4 regions of the Bacillus cihuensis genome follow, and region 1 is predicted to be linked to each of the others. Evidence: riboswitches for the same ligand, from Rfam matches in the RefSeq annotation. Region 1 holds a riboswitch; each other region holds the start of a gene.
The links. Region 1 has a riboswitch for cobalamin ahead of V179_RS0126380 (hypothetical protein). Riboswitches for the same ligand answer to the same signal wherever they lie in the genome.

Region 1 (4,793 bases):
CGAGTAGGCTTTTTCTTTGAATCATTGTGCTACCACCTCGACTAAACCAGATTCAACATGTCCCCGATCCAAGTAACTAACTCTCATTCCTCTTGTATAAGCGGATTGTCTTGCCGCTAGCTCTTCAATTGTCAACGGCTCTTCTCTTTTTATACAAACTATTGAAAACGACTGGTTGGTTTTATAAGCACTGATTTGTTCCACTGTTCTTCGAGTCAAATGGGAAGTAATTATAATGATTGCTGCATTTTGCGTAAATATAGTTTGATGTAACCCCAACAAAGAAAGCAAGCTTCCTTTTTCATCTGCTTCTGTTTTAGCAAGTCGATAAAATATCCTTTGCCTCTGGCCATCTCCGCCACGGACTGCTAGGGGCGCTTCATGCATCGCTGAACCTGCATATCCAACAAGTACCCCTTTCTTCAGTAAGGCATGCGCGAATGAGGCAGCAAATACAACCAAATCTTCAAAGGATTGTGAGGATTCTTCGTCTAAAATGATATACACATCATGATTTTTCTGCTCATCAAATTCCTTGGTCATGATGGCATTCTTATTGGCCGTAGCTTTCCAATTAATCCAAGACATTTGGTCGCCCGGTTGGTATTCTCGAACTCCACTGACAATGGAATACTCGCGCTGCATCTTTTTTACAGACCCTACTTCGCCACGATCAAAGAAATTCTCCAATTGCTTATACGCCAAATCATAGTAAGCAGGCCAGACTAGAATTTTTTTTGGAAGGTCATACTTGGCTTCCTTGTCGAATAACCCAATGATATCTCCAGTTTTCAGACGAATCCCCGATAAGCTATGGTCTCCCCTTGGTAGATTATGAAGCTTCATCCTAAGTGAAAATGATTTCCGAAACCAAGGAAAAATAATTACTTTCTTCATCGAAGCGCTTTTACCTAATCTGCCATCAAGCTCTTCTTCTATCAAAAGAAATAAAAGCGGAAAGCGGTCTTTTCGTGAAATTTCAATTCTTACTTCAATCGTTTCCCCTGCTCTAAACTCCGTTTTATCTAATGATCTTGTTACTGTGAACTTGTGTATCGGATAGAAAAAGACACCGATCGAACAAAGGGCAAAAGGCAGAAACGTAAAGAGTAAAAACCAACTTAGGAAGCCTCCTTGAAACATCGCAAACACAAATGCAAAGAACACTAAACAAATGAGCATAATGACCTTTACATAAGGTCTTATTTTCTCCACTAATAATTGCATCATTAATTCACGGCCCTTTTTACTGGCACTGGATTATTTTCAATAATCTCAGCAACCACTTGCTCAGCTGTAATCCCCTCGTACTTCGCTTCAGATTTCAAGATGAGACGATGCGATAACACAAACGGGGCAAGATATTGAACATCATCCGGCAACACATAATCTCTGTTACATAATAGTGCATAGCTTTGAGATGCTTTCATTAAGGCTATTGATCCACGAGGACTTGCACCTAGGTACACACTACGATGATTACGTGTTCTTTGTGTCATTTCAACAATATAATGTTTAATCGTATCATCGACAATGATGGACTTTGCCTCTTGCTGCAAACCGCGCAGTTCAACCAATGACATCACTGGCGCAAGATTCTCAATCGGCGGTACTAAGCGGGCCCGATTAAGAACTTCCATTTCTTCATATATATCAGGGTATCCCATTTTCATCTTTAATAAAAAACGATCCAATTGAGCTTCAGGTAGCGGATAGGTTCCTTCATATTCAATAGGATTTTGCGTCGCCATGACAAAGAACGGCTGCTCCAACACCCTTGTTACACCGTCAATCGTCACACTAGCCTCTTCCATCCCTTCTAATAAAGCAGATTGAGTTTTTGGAGATGTTCGATTAATCTCATCAGCGAGGATAATATTTCCCATTATTGGCCCAGGTCGGAAAACAAATTCTTGTTCCTTTGGATTATAAATGGAAACGCCTGTTACATCAGATGGCAACAAGTCAGGTGTGAATTGAATACGTTTAAAATCTGCACTGATTGACTTTGCCAGCGCACGAACCATCATTGTTTTGCCAACACCCGGAACATCTTCCAACAAAACATGCCCACCCGCCAGTAGGGCTACTACACTTAATTCTGCTATATCTCTTTTCCCAATAATAACCTTCTCAATATTATGGATTACTTCATTCAATTTTGGGTGCTTTCCTTCATATGTCATTTCTTACCTCCTGTAAACCATTCCTTATCATTTTTTCAAAAAAACCGAAAAATTTCTTACCTGTTCTTATTTGATATAAACCATTTCTTGAAACTAAGTTCGACAACTTTCTCGAAACCCCTTCTTTTTCCAGTATATTTACAATCTTTACATAATTGAGTTACTTAAAAGATTCAGGCTATTAACAGAGATTAATATGGTTAGATAAAATTCTAAAGTACTCTATTCCACGCATGTATGAAAACTTACTATCCGATATCGAAATCATAAGCCTGTAGATTTCGTACCAAAAAGTTTTTATCAACTTGAATCCACAATTAAAACATTGGATCTTTTATTAAACAAGTAGTTATTCGAATGTTAAAAATAAACTAAATATATCTAGTGAAAGTATAAGTTTTTTATCAGAATTATATGGTAAACTACTGATAAGTGAATATAATCTTGCAGAAAAAGGGTGCTGAACTTTCAGCTTAATAGGGAATTCGGTGAAGAACCGAAGCTGTTTCCGCAACTGTGAGTGCCATGAAATAAGGATAAACCACTGTTTATTTAACGGAATCGAGCAAAGTGCAACATTCTGTGATGTTAATGGGAAGGTTCTTAAAGTAAAATGAAGCACAAGCCAGGAGACCTGCCTTCTTTCCAGCGTATTATACTCTTCGGAAGATAAGAGGATTGTACGGCAAACTCTCATCTTTTCTTTCCAACTGGATATGCATGATGGTGTGCCGCCCAATTTTCTTGGTCGGTTTTTTTTGTTATAGGAAGCGATCCAAAGGGGGATTCACTCTATTTAGCAGATAAGGGGGATTATATTTGGCAAAAAAAGATTTCCGTTTTATGTGTTATCCATACATGCGCGAATCAGCTTCAACAGTGGACTTTGAAATCAGGACTGACTCTTTGACATCACGAATCGGCTTAGCATGTGCATTTACAAAGGATGTCCCTGTTGTACACAAAGATTTAATGTATTTACTCGACATGGGGTATAACCTAAATGGCTCAGTACGCGGACGTTTAGGCATTACACAAGAAGACTTAGATCACTTGAGTAGCATGTATGATTTTTATTCAATAGAGGTAAAAGACGCAATCAGCACCTTCGTTTTGCCACAAGGAACTCCTGGAGCTTGCATTTTACATACTTGCCGCAGCGAAGCCAAGAAATCGGTGCGAGCGCTTCATAAAGTGAGTCTTGAAAGAGAAGTTCCTAAAATCTTGTTCGATTATACTCACTTATTAGCGAACGTTTTATTCGTTATGGCCGTCTATGTCAATAAACAACTTGGCGTCGATGAAATCCCTCACGAGAGTATATGTTATGACATTAAATCGACGAAAAAATAATGCATCCACTCAATAATTGGAATAAGAAATGAGGAGAACACAATGAAACAATTCATATCGAACAATTGGCTACTTGCCCTAATGCTTTCATTTACTTTAGTACTTGCTGGGTGTGGGAATAATAATCAATCAGCACCAAATAAGGATGATGCCCCTGCAAGTGAAGTTAAACAAGAAAAGGACCAGCCATATTCAGTAACTGACGATCTTGGCAACAAAATCACCTTTGATAAAGTCCCTGAAAAAGTTATCTCCCTTCAGCCAAGTAATACAGAAATTCTCTTTGCTCTAGGTGCAGGTGAAAAAATAGTCGGGGTCACAGATGTTGATAACTATCCAGAAAAGGCAGCCGACATTGAATCAGTTTCTGATTCAATGAATATTAATGCAGAGAAAATAATTGCATTAAATCCCGATGTCATTATCGCCTATACGATTGGTGACGAGGCTACCTTACAGCCACTGAAAGACGCTGGAATCCCAATCTTTGTCATTGCATCTGCTGCTACATTTGAAGATGTTTACGGTGACATTCAGCAAATTGCAGAAGTAATGGGCGTTAAGGAGAAAGGCGCTGAAATCGTCGATGCAATTAAAAACCAAATTGCAGCTGTGGTTGATAAAACGGACACTGTAAATGAAAAGAAAAGTGTCTATTTAGAAATAAGCCCTGCTCCAGAAATCTATACACCTGGCAAGAAGACATTTCAACAAGAAATCTTAGCAAAAGCAGGGGTAACCAACATCTTTGAGGATCAAGAAGGTTGGATCAAAGTTTCTGAGGAAGAAATCATTAAGCGTAATCCTGATGTCATCACAACGACTGCTGGTTTTATTGAAAACCCTGAGCAAGAAATTAAGACCCGTACAGGTTGGGACCAACTTACAGCCGTTAAAGAGGACAAAGTATACTACTTAAATGAAGACGTGATGTCCCGCCCAGGACCACGCATAGGCGAAGCTGTCGAACTTGTTGCCAAAACCGTCTATCCTGAACTTTTTAAATAAACCGAAACTTCATACTGTGGCGTGGGCTCTCCCTATTCTTAGGCATAGCCCAGCAACCTCGGAAAGTTTCTTGTACAGAAAAGAACCCAAAAGGGTCAGACCTCACACTCTATATACCGTTAATGCCCGAATGGTTCAACTAACAATCAGTGGGGTATGAAGCCTCCCACTGATTGTAGTTTCACTTTACCATGACATTTAACCGTCTTCTAAACAATATATAGTAGATGTGTCCTGACCTTTTCG
Region 2 (4,793 bases), on a different contig from region 1:
GGTGTGACAACGCTAGTATCGGTGCGCCAGGTAACAGCTTGAGTAGTGGCAGTGTCACCTTTCCAGTTCAGGATTACACGGTCTGGAACAGGGGTAGGCTTGTACGTCTCCGAAGCCGGGTACTTTGTTGCAGCCAGGTCGGCAAGTACAACATTCATCGTCGGAACTGCGCCAACCAGCAAGGCTGATAGTAAAATTGTTCTGCTTTTTGTGGTGCTGAACATCTTCTTAAAATTCATTCAATCCATCTCCCTTTGTACGAATATGTATTATGATTCAACCATAGGATAGAGTTATTTAGCGGATGTATGAATAGAGTAAAGAAAAGGTAAATCAGGACAAAATGGGAAAATAGTCTAAAAATGGGCGAGGTAGGGAGGGGAGTGACACTTCCTCTTATTATTTAAGAGTGTAGATTTTCACTATCGAGGATGAAATACTAGGCAATAGTACCCAAGTCGAGATTTGTGACCGTTTAATTTTTAAAATATTCGTAATTTTGTTGTTAAATTTGTAAATATGAAAAGCCAAATCTAAGGGGTTGTGTGAGTGAAATGCAAACATTTTGCTAACATAGAGGATTTTTAATAGAGGCTTCTCATAGTTGAGTAAACTTTTGAGGAGCCTCTTTTTCATTATCTCGTATCTCTTTACCGGTAAACAAAAATAATATATATTGAATGTGTTAAAGTCCTTGAAATACCGCACATTTCGCATACGTCATTAAAGAAATTACACACTCTCACCTTACGGGCGGCATGATGTAATTCACTGAATTATAACAGTGGTCGACAGAATAAACTTGAATTTATTGAAATTTACTATCGAGTGCGATTGTTTAATAAAACAATCGTTCTTTTCGTTGTGATAAATGGATTATTAGTAAACGTGAAAGTAGACTTTGAATATGTTTAAGAGAAGAAACAACGAAGTTTTCGAGCCTGGTATTTGGCGTAAATCCTTTCCTTGGATTCTGAGCATTATTAGTATAGCTCTTCTTGGAATGTGGATATGTACTCTTCTTAATAGTTATGAGGCAGAACCGACGAGTTCAGGATGCGAAGAGGAAGGAAAGGAAACCCCAATTCCTACGCAACATAGGATTATGATTGTTCGAACTTTGACAACAAGGAAGATGCCCAGCTGTTTTATGAAGCCAACGGGGGCCAGATAAAGGTCCTTATGATTTAGACCGGGATAGGGACGGTGGGGCATGTGAGTGGAATTGAAGAAATATGCCCTTTGAAGGGGCAGCTTCATAATTAGTTTTCGGCAGATTTTCGGCAAAACAGCTGTATCATATAAAATGTGTTGAACTGTACTATAAAATAAAACAGCCAAAACCTTATAATATCAAGGTTTTGGCTGTTTCTACTTAGCGTCCCAGATAGGAGTCGAACCTACGACCTACAGCTTAGGAGGCTGTCGCTCTATCCTGCTGAGCTACTGGGACATATGAAAAGAGTGTGACTGATATATTATAGTTGTTATAAGAAAAATTTTCAAGATTTATGCGCTAAAGAAAATTAGGCCCACTTTAAAATAAATAGGGGGATCTAATGAAAAAAAGTATTTTTTTAATAGTTGTTCTTGTGTTTAGGGGCGCTCTCTCATTATATATCCTGGATAAAGCCAAAACAAAGAAACTTCATAAACCTACAGAGTTACTAGCAACAGTGGATGGAGATAGGATTGCTTATCAGGTTCGCAGTTTTAAAATGGATGGGACCGTAATTGTGAAAAGCCAGAAAGAAGATCCTATTACGAAGGTTAACCCACGAACAAAACTTACAGTTGAATTTGTTGAAGAGCCGGAAGGTTTCTGCATTTCAGAGATTGCAATTTTGGAGATGGAGAGGATTTTATAAGAACGGAGGGGTGGAATACAGTCAGTTTCAGAGAGTATACCTTGGAAAATGGGGTTGGTTATAAATCTTATCTTATCCATGCAAAGTGGCTGGCTGGGAAAGAGACGACATATTCCATTAAACTGGACATTAAACAGCTCGTTTCTGATCAGGTATTATTGCCGAGAGAACATGAAAATAGCGCAATAACTATCCTTGGAAAATCAGATGTCAGTCCTATTAATTTTGCTGAACATAAGTATGATTTGAGCCCAATTCGCACGATAGTGACTGATAGAATTATCGTCTGAATATCCTGAATTGAAAATAGAGAGCATCCCCATCTATATTATTTTTGACTATACACAAGAAGTGTTGCGAACCAATAATGACGAAGAGCTAATAAAGTACTTAGAATCAGAGCAAAGAAAAAAGTAAAGAGTTGTTGTGACAGGGGATAAAAAAGATTGTCTGTTGACTCATTATGTAATAATTTTCTGACTAATTATCGCGTTCAATTGTGTATAATAGATGGATAGAAACAAAATACAAAAACGAAATAGGTGTCTTTTTCTAAGACTTAAAAGGGCAGTTGGTGAAAATCCAACGCGGTCCCGCCACTGTAAATGCGAGCGAGCAGTAGATAGCCACTGTATGAAAATATGGGAAGGTGCTGTAAGTGTAGACCATAAGCCAGGAAACCTGCCTGTATTTGTGCACCAAATTTACCTACGTGGATAGGAAGGTGTGTGGCAGACGTACGGGAATATCTGTTCATACTATAGACGATTGACTCATAAGGGTCAGCCTTCCTGAAAAAATAGTGGAGGCTGACCTTTTAATTATTCCCTGTAAAAACGTATGATAGGGGACTAGTAGAATTTGCGAAATTCATTAAAGCAAAAAAATTTACAAAATGGTAAACAATTAGCTTATATACTTGCATTTGCATTTCTTGCTTTTTCAATGATTGTTGGAATTTCAGTAGGTTCGGTATCAGTCCCTGTTTCGGAGCTTTTCCAAATTATTGGCAAGGAAGTGTTCCAATTACCACTTTCAACTGAAGCGAATGTGATGTTCACAAATATTGTAATGAAAATACGTTTGCCGCGTGTTGTGTTGGCCGGTTTAGTAGGCGCATCCCTTGCCATTTCTGGTGCAGCGTTTCAAGGGCTTTTGCGAAATCCGTTAGCCGATCCTTATACACTCGGTGTCTCTTCTGGGGCTTCAGTAGGAGCAGTTGTAACGATTTTCTTTGGGCTTTCTCTACCTGTTATTGGCTTATTTACTTTACCGTTATTAAGTGTCTTGTTTTCATTCTTGACGATTTTCTCTGTGTTGTTGTTTGCACAGAAAATGGATCGCTCGATAAAGGTAGAGACAATTATTTTAACAGGGATTATTTTTAGTTCGTTTTTAGGTGCGTTTATTTCCTTAATGATTGCCTTGACTGGAGAAGAATTACGTCAGATTATTGGCTGGCTATTAGGAAGCGTATCAATGCGAGGATGGAGTTATGTGGGGATTATTCTGCCATTTTTTATCGTTGGAACTGTGATCCTTATGCTGAATGCTCGTGAACTGAATGCTTTATCCTTTGGAGAAGAGCGTGCCCAGCATTTGGGTGTGAACGTGAAACAAAGAAAGCTAATGATTTTGATTGCAGGTTCGCTGTTAACCGGGGCTGCTGTAGCCGTTTCAGGGACAATAGGCTTTGTTGGCTTAGTGATTCCACATTTCACGAGACGACTTGTTAGTCCAGATCATAAGCATTTATTGCCGTTGTCGATGATTATTGGGGCGGGATTCTTAATTTTGGCGGATCTTGTGTCAAGGGTTATTATTTCCCCAGCTGAATTACCAATTGGCGTTATTACCGCATTAATTGGTGCCCCCGTCTTTGCTATAATTTTATTAAAACGGCGCAGGATAGAAGAACGAAGGTGATAAATATGCTAACTGTTACTGAATTGATAGGTGGGTATACCAAGAATATGCCTGTTTTGAAAAATCTTTCATTCGAGGTTGCTCGAGGAGAATTGTTTGGAATTCTCGGACCGAATGGCAGTGGAAAAACTACGCTGCTTCAAATGATGAGTGGCATTTTACCTTATCATAGTGGTGAGATCTTGCTTAAAGGAAAACGGCTGCAGGAGTACCGTACGAAGGAACTGGCTAGAGTAAGTGCTGTCTTGCCACAGCACTCTACACAGGCTTTTTCCTATACGGTAAAAGAAACAGTCTCGCTTGGCAGATATGCGCATCAAAAGGGTTTACTACAGAGTTGGTCAAAGGAAGATGAAGAAGTGGTCCAAAGAGTTATGAAACAGACGGGTACTACTCCGTTTCAACATCTACCATTTGACCAGCTTTCTGGTGGTGAGAGACAGCGTGTCTTGCTTGCACAGTCATTGGCACAAGAACCGGAAATTCTCTTCTTGGATGAGCCGACAAATCATTTGGATCTTTCCTATCAGAAAGAGTTACTCGACTTGATGAAAAGTTGGACAAAGGAAAGAGATCTGACTGTTGTTTCTATTTTTCATGATTTAAATCTTGCTAGTCTTTACTGTGATAGACTGCTACTTTTGGATAAAGGACAAATTCAAATCAATGATAAACCGAATGAAGTGTTAAAACGAGAACGCGTTCAAGCAGTATACCAAACAGACATTGAAAATTACCCACATCCCAATGTTCCTAAATCACAATTATTCATTGTTCCAGCTCATCTTGCAAAAGAGCAAGAAACTTTAGTAATTAACGAGCAATATATAGAAAAGAAAGATGATTGGCTTGCATTGAAATCACCGATCCCGCTTAAGACGATATCATTAGGAATGACAGAGATTGGGAATGGCTGGTACCAAACATTTGTGAATTGTCATAACAAGCGTACCTTTGATTGCTCAGATCCTCAAAAGGAAATGATTGAGTACTTGTCAG
Region 3 (4,793 bases), on a different contig from region 1:
TAGCAGTCCTAATGGGACACATTTTCAAATAATATTACCTCAATATATATTCAGTGACTTTTATACTCACTGAGTTAATCGTATAAATTATAGGAAAGCACCTGAATGGGTGCTTTTTTATGTTCCGTAAAAGTATAACTTTATTTATTACAAGGGTAAACGACAGTATAAACTTATAGCTTAAGACAGAGTCTTCTTAGGTTTTGTGTTTGCGAAAAGGTCTAATTATCTTTTCTTTCGCAAGTAGAACAGATTTCCACTCTCACCGCTATGCTAATTGCCATAACATATTGAGTTATATATACTCAACAAATTGAATAGTAAAGAGTAAAGGGGGATGATTACATTAACTAAGATTGTTTGGATAGTTATATCATGTTTTCTTTTATTTATTATCCTTGAAACAGGAATATCACTTTGGATAAACAATTGGACTTTTGAAATTCGATTTTCTAAATTAAAAAGATTTTCCATTAAAAAGATAATAAAGATTAGGCGGCGATCTAAAATGAAAGGGTGAATTGGTACTAGACGGGATTTGAACTCCATGGGTATCGCGGTTCTAGTCCGGCTCCGGTTATAAATATGATGCATTAAGAATAATTAGTGGACCTTTTGATACGAGGGGATCACTTCACAATAGGAGCTTTTTTACAGCTCCTTATTTCTGGTTGAATGGGTCAGGGGGGAATAACATAACCCATCTGAATGTAATTATTTCAATTTGTCGGTATGTAGGAAAGCTGTTATTATAGTTTTTTAAAATCGATAAAAGTAAGGTAGTTCCCTAGTAAACTATAAGTTCAAATGATACAAAGGTTTATAGCGAATGCTTATCCCCGTACATAGAATAAAGAAATGCTAATTTAGCTAACCTAAACGGGTTATAAGTGTGATACTCCACATCTGTCCTTAAAAAAGGAGTTGCTACTTCCCAATTAGGGTTAATTTGAAGGGAGAGGAACGTATTGCCTAATGTTCAACTAATACCGTTCCGTGTTGAAGGTGTTAAAGAAAACACTGTGGAAGTTCCACGAGGGATAAGAATGATTCGCGCACGCTCAATTTGGAGGGAAGGTTATAAAGGAGAGAACATTGTAGTGGCTGTAATTGATACGGGATGCCAGCCAGATCACCCTGATTTAATTAATCAAATTATTGGAGGGTATAATTTCACAGATGATAATAATAGTAATCCTATTAATTTTGCCGATAATAACGGACATGGGACACATGTCTGCGGAATTATTGCAGCAGCAAAAAATGGTTTTGGAGTAGTTGGTGCAGCGCCTAAAGCGAAATTGTTAGTACTTAAGGCTTTAAATGGATTAGGAGAAGGAACTACAGACAACATTTCATCAGCTATTGATTACGCTATCAATTGGACTGGCCCAAAAGGTGAAAAAGTACGGGTTATCTCTATGTCATTAGGGGGATCAAATGATGATCCATCCTTACATTCATCGATTAGAAACGCAGTTCAAGCAAATATAATGGTCGTGTGTGCTGCAGGAAATGATGGGGATGGAATTGCCGATACAATTGAGTACAGTTATCCAGCTGCTTATCCGGAAGTTGTAGCTGTAGGTTCGATTAACCAGCGCGGACGCATATCCAGATTTAGTAATTCTAATGGTGAAGTGGATTTAGTAGCCCCAGGGGAGCAAGTTGTATCAACCTTTCCTGGTAACCAATTTGCCGTATTATCTGGTACATCTATGGCCGCTCCACATGTGTCAGGGGCTGTTGATCTATTAATAGACAAGTTTGAAACAATTCTTGGGCATAGATTAACAGAGTTAGAAGTATATAATGAACTCTTAAAACAGACAGTTCCACTAGGAAATCCAGAGACTCAAGAAGGACATGGAATGCTAAAACTAAATCACCGGAAGGTAGAAAAAATAAAAGAACTGTTAAAAGGGTTTAACTTACACATAGAAAATTAACATCATAATTAAATTATCTAAAGGAAAAAGTTTGCATATAAGGAGATACCCCTTGGTCAGAGCGTGTCTAGGAAAAGATTGTGATCAATTCACAACTTCTAATTGGGAAAATTAAAAAATAAAAAATTGCAATATTTTGAATATTTTGTTATATTTAAAATTGAATAAGCTAATTAATAGGTGTGAATAAAGAACTTTTTATATCTACTTAAAAGGGAAGTTGATTTGAGTCCCGCAACTACCGTCTTTTGTAATTGAGAGCGCACCGAAAAATGCCTCTGTTCTTGGACAATAAAAATGGGAAGATTCGAAAATCAATTATCATGAGCCGGTAGTCCTTCCTAATTAATAGAGTACTAAGTCCCTGAAAGGCTAGGGATAGTCGTGGATGAGATAGCAATAAAATTTTTTAGTGAATGAACAACTTATTAGAAGTTGTTTTTTTGTGTTTAGTTCCTGTTCCAATCAATTATTAAGACTAAAAGCACCAATGAAAAATATAAATCGGTATTGTTTGTTGCTATTTAAGATAGTTCGCAAAAATTAAAAGGGGGCTATAGAGTACAGAAGGCTATTACAACAATTGCTTTAAGTCTGTAATATTAAACAATCTAGTTTGTAAGAGATCCAACACGACAAGATAGTCATACAAAATAAAATATGAAATAGAATTACAAAGAATAGACGATGAAGAGAAGAAGTTGCTTTTGCATAATTTTGATAATACTTTCAAGAACTTGTATCAAGACTATTTGAATTGGAGGAGTAAAAATGACTAGACAAGTAAATTATTCCCCTGGACTGGATGGAGTTATTGCAGCTGAAACAAAACTGTCTTTCCTAGATACAATTCATAGTGAGATTGTCATACAAGGATATGATCTTATTAAGTTATCAGAAAATAACGATTATTTAGATATCGTATTTTTACTACTTCACGAAAGATTTCCATCATCAGAAGAAAAACGAATACAAGAACAAACTTTGAAGGATGAATATGATGTTCCCGAAGATATTCTGAAGATATTAAAACTATTACCAGAGAAAACACATCCAATGGATGGACTAAGAACGGGTATTTCTGCATTAGCCGGATATGATGCTCAAATTAATGATCGTTCATTAACAGTAAATAAGAAACGCGCCTACACTTTATTGGGGAAAGTACCTAATATCGTAGCAAATAGTTACAGAGTACTTAATAAACAAGAAGTTGTACCTCCGAAAAAAGATTTATCATATAGTGCCAATTTCTATTACATGATTACCGGAAAAGTACCATCTGCAATTGAGGAAAAAATATTTGACCAATCTTTATTATTATATAGCGAACATGAGATGCCGAATTCTACTTTTACAGCTAGAGTTATCGCCTCGACACAATCTGATTTGTATGGTGCCTTAACAGGAGCTGTAGCTTCATTAAAAGGTAGTTTACATGGAGGAGCAAATGAAGCTGTTATGTACATGCTTTTAGAAGCTGGTTCAGTTGAAAAGTTTAAGCAGTTACTTAAACAGAAATTAGCCAGTAAAGAAAAGATCATGGGATTTGGTCATCGCGTTTATATGAAGAAGATGGATCCTAGAGCACTCATCATGAAAAAAGCATTAAAACAGCTTTGTGATTCTAAGGGTGACGACTTACTTTATAAAATGTGTGAAGCTGGTGAAGTTGTTATGGAGAGAGAAAAAGGGCTTTATCCAAATTTAGATTACTATGCAGCTCCTGTTTACTATATGCTAGGACTTCCAATTGAAATATATACACCGATTTTCTTTAGTGCTAGAACAGTAGGTTTATGTGCTCATGTGGTTGAACAACATGCAAACAATCGACTTTTCCGACCTCGTGTCAATTATATTGGCGAGCGTCATAACCCCAATGTTTTATCAAAACCGTAAGATATTAGCTCGCTGGATGGACGTTGTGAAAGACGTCCATCCAATTAATAAACGAATTATAATAGAAAGGGAATGAAAAAATGCTGAAAATAAACGGAATTGATCGAACGCAAACAGATGTGTTATTAGCAGACATTGCAGATTACGTATTAAACAAAGAGATTACTAGCACAGAGGCATATGAAACGGCTCGTTATGTTCTACTTGATACAATTGGCTGTGGTATTTTAGCACTTCGATATCCAGAATGCACGAAATTATTAGGACCAGTAGTTCCTGGTACAATTGTTCCAAATGGTACTCGTATTCCAGGTACTTCATATGTGCTAGACCCAGTTAAAGGTGCGTTTAATATTGGCTGCATGATTCGTTGGTTAGACTATAACGATACATGGTTAGCTGCAGAATGGGGACATCCATCTGATAACTTGGGAGGTATTTTAGCAATAACTGATTACTTAAGTCGTGTGAATATTGCTGAAGGAAGAGAAGCATTAACTGTGAAAGATGTTCTTGAAATGATGATTAAAGCACATGAGATTCAAGGAGTATTAGCATTAGAAAATAGTTTAAATCGGGTTGGACTAGACCACGTTTTATTTGTAAAAATAGCGACAACTGCGGTCGTTACAAAAGCACTAGGTGGAACTAGAGAAGAAATTATTGCTGCATTATCTAACGCATGGATTGATAATTCTAGCTTGCGTACATATCGTCACACTCCCAATACGGGATCACGAAAATCATGGGCAGCTGGTGATGCTACAAGTCGAGCTGTACACCTAGCTATGATGGCAGTTAAAGGAGAAATGGGGTATCCAACAGCTCTTTCTGCACCAGGCTGGGGCTTCCAAGATGTATTATTCAATAATCAAGAATTGAAACTTGCCCGTCCACTAGATTCATATGTAATGGAAAATGTGTTATTTAAAGTATCTTTCC
Region 4 (4,793 bases), on a different contig from region 1:
GAATCAAATTGATAATAATGTTGCAAAAATCGTTGGCGAATTATTAGTGTTTTTTGCATCCACATATAAAGAGATGTTCGATTTTGATGGGGCGCCGGTACACGATGTATTAACGGTCGCATATTGTGTGGCACCAGAATTGTTTAAGCTGAAAGATGTGAATATTACCGTAGAAACGAAAGGCGAGTTTACCGCAGGAACCACGTTGATTGATCTACATGGGGTCACAGGTAGAAAAGTGAATGCGAAGTTTGGATTAGAACTTGATGTAGAAGGCTTTTGGAAATTAATGATTGAGGCACTAAAAAAATACTAGAACGTCGTAGCTTTTGCTCTCTGAGAGCAAAGGCTACAAACCATCCGTATCATTATAAACAACTCATAAAAAAAGATATCGATTTGTATGTTGCAAAAAGTGCACTGCACCGACAAAAAAACCATCAGATAAAAGGATTTTCTCATCCATCAAGGTTCGTTATTCTATTTCTGAATACTAATATATTGAAAAATAGGAATCTATTTGCTAGAAAGTGTTAGAAAAGTTCTATCATGATTCTTCATTTCGTAATAATAAGCAAAGACTCTTTAATGTGTGAAGTCTAGCGGTAAAAATAAATAAGTCGTTGTAGTTCCTTTCTACGTATTCATCAATAACGTCTATCCCTTTTCTAAATCGCTCAACTAATAAATGAGTATATTTTTCATTCCAGCTAAACTGATTAATTCTCTGAAGTTCATCAGCTAGTATTTGGAACTTATACTCTTCAACAAAAAGTCTTATTTGATATACTTTATCCATATTTATAAATAGGCTGTTTTTCTTACCCTGACTTTTATAAACAAATTCGATAAATCCATGTAGATTATCAGCTAAAAGATTGGCAATTTTCATATTGAAATTCATATTTCCAACTCCTCATATCATTAGAACCTTTCTTTTCTTTCATTCCTTTTAAATTCTTCTAAATTCAAGAAAAAGAAGAAGTGAGAATGAATTTTAGTATGGTAAAATCAAACTTATTCAGTGTGAATCCGAGGTGTTAAAGATTGAAAAAACAACCAACCAAAAACAAGGAAAAGCAAACTGCCCGCATGATGGCGTACTTTATTAACGCTACGGCTGACATTATCGAAAAAGAAGGGGTTGATAAAGTTACGATCAGGAAAATCGCTGATATAGCCGGTTATAATAGTGCTACTATCTATAATTATTTTGAAGATTTATCCCATCTCATTTTCTTTGCTTCTATGAGCATTGTAAAAAAATATACGGATGCACTACCCACATATATTGAAAAAGCAAGTACACCGATTGAAAAATATTTTTTGATTTGGGAATGCTTTTGTAAATATTCCTTTGAATCGCCAAAAATCTACTATGCGGTCTTTTCGGCTAATTTAGGTACTCATCCTATTAATATGAAAAAATATTATGACTATTCTCCGGAAGATTTGGTAGTCTATCTGAATAACGATGATTTAAAGCACATGCTTATCGAATCTAGTCAGTCCAAGCGAACATTTATCGCCCTAAAACAATGTATCAACGAAGGGTATATTCAAGAAAGGGAAGCGGAAGAGATGGCAGAACGCCATTATTTAATCTGGCAAGGGATGCTGACGATGTTCATTAATAACAGATCGACCTATACAGTCGATGAAGCAACCGAAGTCATTCTTAATCATATACGCAATTCGGCGTCTTTCCATGTAAATTAAAAATATTATTTTGACAGCAAGCCTTTATCATGATAATATGGCTATTAAATTCAAAATATTATAAAGTGTTAAAAAACTCTTATTGAGAGTGGTGGAGGGACTGGCCCGATGAAACCCGGCAACCATTCAACAATTTTGTTGAAAAGGTGCTAAATCCTGCAAAGTTTATTGCTTTGGCAAATAAGAGAGGATTCCACATGTGATGAAAGCCTCTCTATTTTAAGAATAGGAGGCTTTTTGTGTTTTGGAATGTGTAAGTTAAGAGATTAAAATAAAAATTTCATAGAAAATGCACCAGGTACTGTGTAAAAGAATGAATCAGTTTAAAAGGGAAGAACGGTGAAAATCCGTCACGGTCCCGCCACTGTAAAGGTGAGCAACTTATCAAACAGCCACTGTTTCATATGGAAATGGGAAGGGATAAGAAGCAATGAACCTAAGTCAGGAGACCTGCCTGTTGTATGCGCTTGTACTCTACGGGGATATAGGGAGAGTGATGAATACGTGTTGGGGAAATTAGAATGTCTCAACTCTAGTTAAGTGTGCGTATGAATCTCTCTTTTCTTATAGAAAAGAGAGATTCTTTAGTTGAGGATAAAAAAATCAAACATACAGGGAGTGTGCAGAACAATGAGTAAAGTCAGAAGCTCGAATTTAGGTTATCCTAGAATTGGTGAAAATCGTGAATGGAAAAAAGCACTTGAACAGTTTTGGGCAGGTAAACTAGAAAAAAAGGAATTCTTAGAACAAATTGAGAAGATTCGTTTACAGCATCTCGAAAAGCAAAAGAATCAAGGAATTGACTTGATCCCAGTTGGCGACTTTAGCTTGTATGACCATGTCCTTGATACGGCCGTTATGTTTGGGATCGTACCAAAGCGCTTTGAATACGATGGAGGCAAAGTATCGCTTGATACATACTTTGATATCGCTCGAGGCACGAAAGGTGCCGTTGCATCTGAAATGACGAAATGGTTTAACACAAACTATCATTATATCGTTCCAGAGCTGGACGGAGCAGTACCTACTCTTGTAGAAAATCGCCCACTTCAATTTTACAAAGAGGCTAAACAACAACTTGGTATTGATGGAAAGCCTGTTATCTTAGGTCCTGTAACATTTGTCAAGCTGTCAAAAGGCTATAAAGAGAATGAGACTAAAGCAGTTGTTGATCAATTTGTCCCACTTTATGCTGACATTTTACGAGAGTTGCAAGAAGAAGGGGTAGAATGGGTGCAAATCGATGAACCGATTTTATCTACAACTATTTCCAAAGAAGACCTCTCCCTATTAGGTGAAGTCTATCAAACATTGCATAAAGCAGCACCGAACGTAAAGGTCATTTTACAAATGTATTTTGATAGTGTGGAATATTATGAAGATGTCGTCTCATTACCTGTTCAAGGGATTGGACTAGACTTTGTACATGATCGCGGTCAAAACCTGGCTGCCTTGAAAAAACACGGTTTTCCAGAAGATAAGGTACTTGCTGCTGGAGTTATTGACGGACGTAACATCTGGCGTGCACGACTTGATGATAAGGATGCAATTCTTGCAGAGATAACGGAAATTGTTTCAAAAAATCAACTGATTATCCAGCCTTCATCAAGCTTATTACATGTACCTGTAACAGTAAAAAGTGAAGAAACTCTTAATGACGTCTTAAAAGATGCGCTTTCTTTTGCTGATGAAAAGTTACATGAAATTGTGATACTGACAAAAGGCCTTCAAAATGGCAAAGAATCGATCGGAAAAGAAATTACAGCAAGTATAGAAGCCGTTCAAACGCTAAATGAATCATCATTTCGAAACAATATTCAAGTCCAAGAAGCCATTCAAAACTTGCATACGTATCAAGCAGAACGTGAAGCAGTCTTTAACGTTCGTCAAGGGATTCAGGAGAAGGCTTTCCAATTACCACTTCTTCCAACTACAACAATTGGGAGCTTCCCACAAACACAAGAAGTAAGAAAACAGCGTTTAAAATGGCGTAAAGGCGAGCTCACGGATGCGGCATATGGAGAATATATAAAAGCGGAAATTAAAAAATGGATTGAAATTCAAGAAGACCTTGGCCTAGATGTTTTTGTACATGGAGAATTCGAACGTACAGACATGGTTGAATTTTTTGGTGAAAAATTAGAAGGCTTTCAATTTACCAAATTTGGTTGGGTACAATCATACGGCTCCCGCTGCGTGAAGCCACCACTTATTTACGGGGACGTGTCATTTAAAGAAGCAATGACAGTTGAAGAAACCGTATATGCCCAATCGTTAACAGACAAACCTGTAAAAGGTATGCTAACAGGTCCTATTACCATTTTAAACTGGTCGTTTGTACGCGACGATATTGCTCGTAACGAAGTAACCAATCAAATCGCGCTTGCGCTAAGAAAAGAAGTAGAGGAACTAGAGAAAAATGGTATAAAAATGATTCAAGTGGATGAGCCGGCCATTCGTGAAGGGCTGCCGTTAAAGCGTGAAAACAGGGATAGTTATTTGAACGCTGCCGTATATGCATTTAAACTGGCAACAACATCTGTACAAAACGATACACAAATTCATACTCATATGTGTTATTCAGACTTTAAAGAGATTATCGATGCCATTAAAGCGCTCGATGCAGATGTTATTTCTATTGAGACGTCAAGAAGTCACGGAGAATTAATTTATGCCTTTGAAGAAAATACGTATGATAAAGGTATTGGTCTTGGTGTATATGATATTCATAGTCCACGCGTACCTAAAATTGAAGAATTGACAAGAAACATTGATCGTGCCCTTCAAGTCCTTGATCCAAAATTGTTCTGGATCAATCCTGACTGCGGTTTGAAAACACGTGGAATAAATGAAACCGTAGCAGCACTAGAAGTCATGATTGAAGCGGCGAAACAAACGAGAGAAAAGATTGGCGCGAAATATACACTCAATGTATAAGATGCGAAAAGAATAAAAGTTGATGCCCAAAAGGGTCTGACCTCACACTCTATCCTCTGTATATCACAGATGTGGGGGTCTGACCCTTTCTTTATGAGTCAGTGCATTTTGTGTATGAAAAAATTAACCTAATCGTT

Region 2: another riboswitch for cobalamin. It lies ahead of V179_RS0121910 (FecCD family ABC transporter permease); the one in region 1 lies ahead of V179_RS0126380 (hypothetical protein).
Region 3: another riboswitch for cobalamin. It lies ahead of mmgD (citrate synthase); the one in region 1 lies ahead of V179_RS0126380 (hypothetical protein).
Region 4: another riboswitch for cobalamin. It lies ahead of metE (5-methyltetrahydropteroyltriglutamate--homocysteine S-methyltransferase); the one in region 1 lies ahead of V179_RS0126380 (hypothetical protein).

What each region holds. Positions count from the first base shown of each region.
Region 1 is NZ_KI632502.1:9,889-14,681, forward strand. It holds gene V179_RS0126360 (transglutaminase TgpA family protein) at 1-25, opposite strand, end outside; gene V179_RS0126365 (DUF58 domain-containing protein) at 22-1,230, opposite strand; gene V179_RS0126370 (AAA family ATPase) at 1,230-2,186, opposite strand; cobalamin riboswitch at 2,625-2,843, shown strand; gene V179_RS0126380 (hypothetical protein) at 3,030-3,539, shown strand; gene V179_RS0126385 (ABC transporter substrate-binding protein) at 3,582-4,547, shown strand.
Region 2 is NZ_KI632498.1:5,221-10,013, forward strand. It holds gene V179_RS28490 (purple acid phosphatase family protein) at 1-239, opposite strand, end outside; tRNA gene V179_RS0121895 (tRNA-Arg) at 1,380-1,453, opposite strand; gene V179_RS0121900 (hypothetical protein) at 1,560-1,868, shown strand; gene V179_RS0121905 (hypothetical protein) at 1,910-2,158, shown strand; cobalamin riboswitch at 2,392-2,571, shown strand; gene V179_RS0121910 (FecCD family ABC transporter permease) at 2,730-3,794, shown strand; gene V179_RS0121915 (ABC transporter ATP-binding protein) at 3,800-4,793, shown strand, end outside.
Region 3 is NZ_KI632495.1:194,884-199,676, forward strand. It holds gene V179_RS0106730 (sensor histidine kinase) at 1-73, shown strand, start outside; gene V179_RS0106735 (S8 family peptidase) at 969-1,949, shown strand; cobalamin riboswitch at 2,111-2,308, shown strand; gene mmgD (citrate synthase) at 2,721-3,851, shown strand; gene prpD (2-methylcitrate dehydratase) at 3,932-4,793, shown strand, end outside.
Region 4 is NZ_AYSD01000017.1:136,655-141,447, reverse strand. It holds gene V179_RS0104250 (nucleoside hydrolase) at 1-316, shown strand, start outside; gene V179_RS0104245 (hypothetical protein) at 548-904, opposite strand; gene V179_RS0104240 (TetR/AcrR family transcriptional regulator) at 1,048-1,719, shown strand; SAM riboswitch class I at 1,796-1,906, shown strand; cobalamin riboswitch at 1,999-2,191, shown strand; gene metE (5-methyltetrahydropteroyltriglutamate--homocysteine S-methyltransferase) at 2,350-4,656, shown strand; partial or broken gene V179_RS32135 (hypothetical protein) at 4,792-4,793, opposite strand, start outside.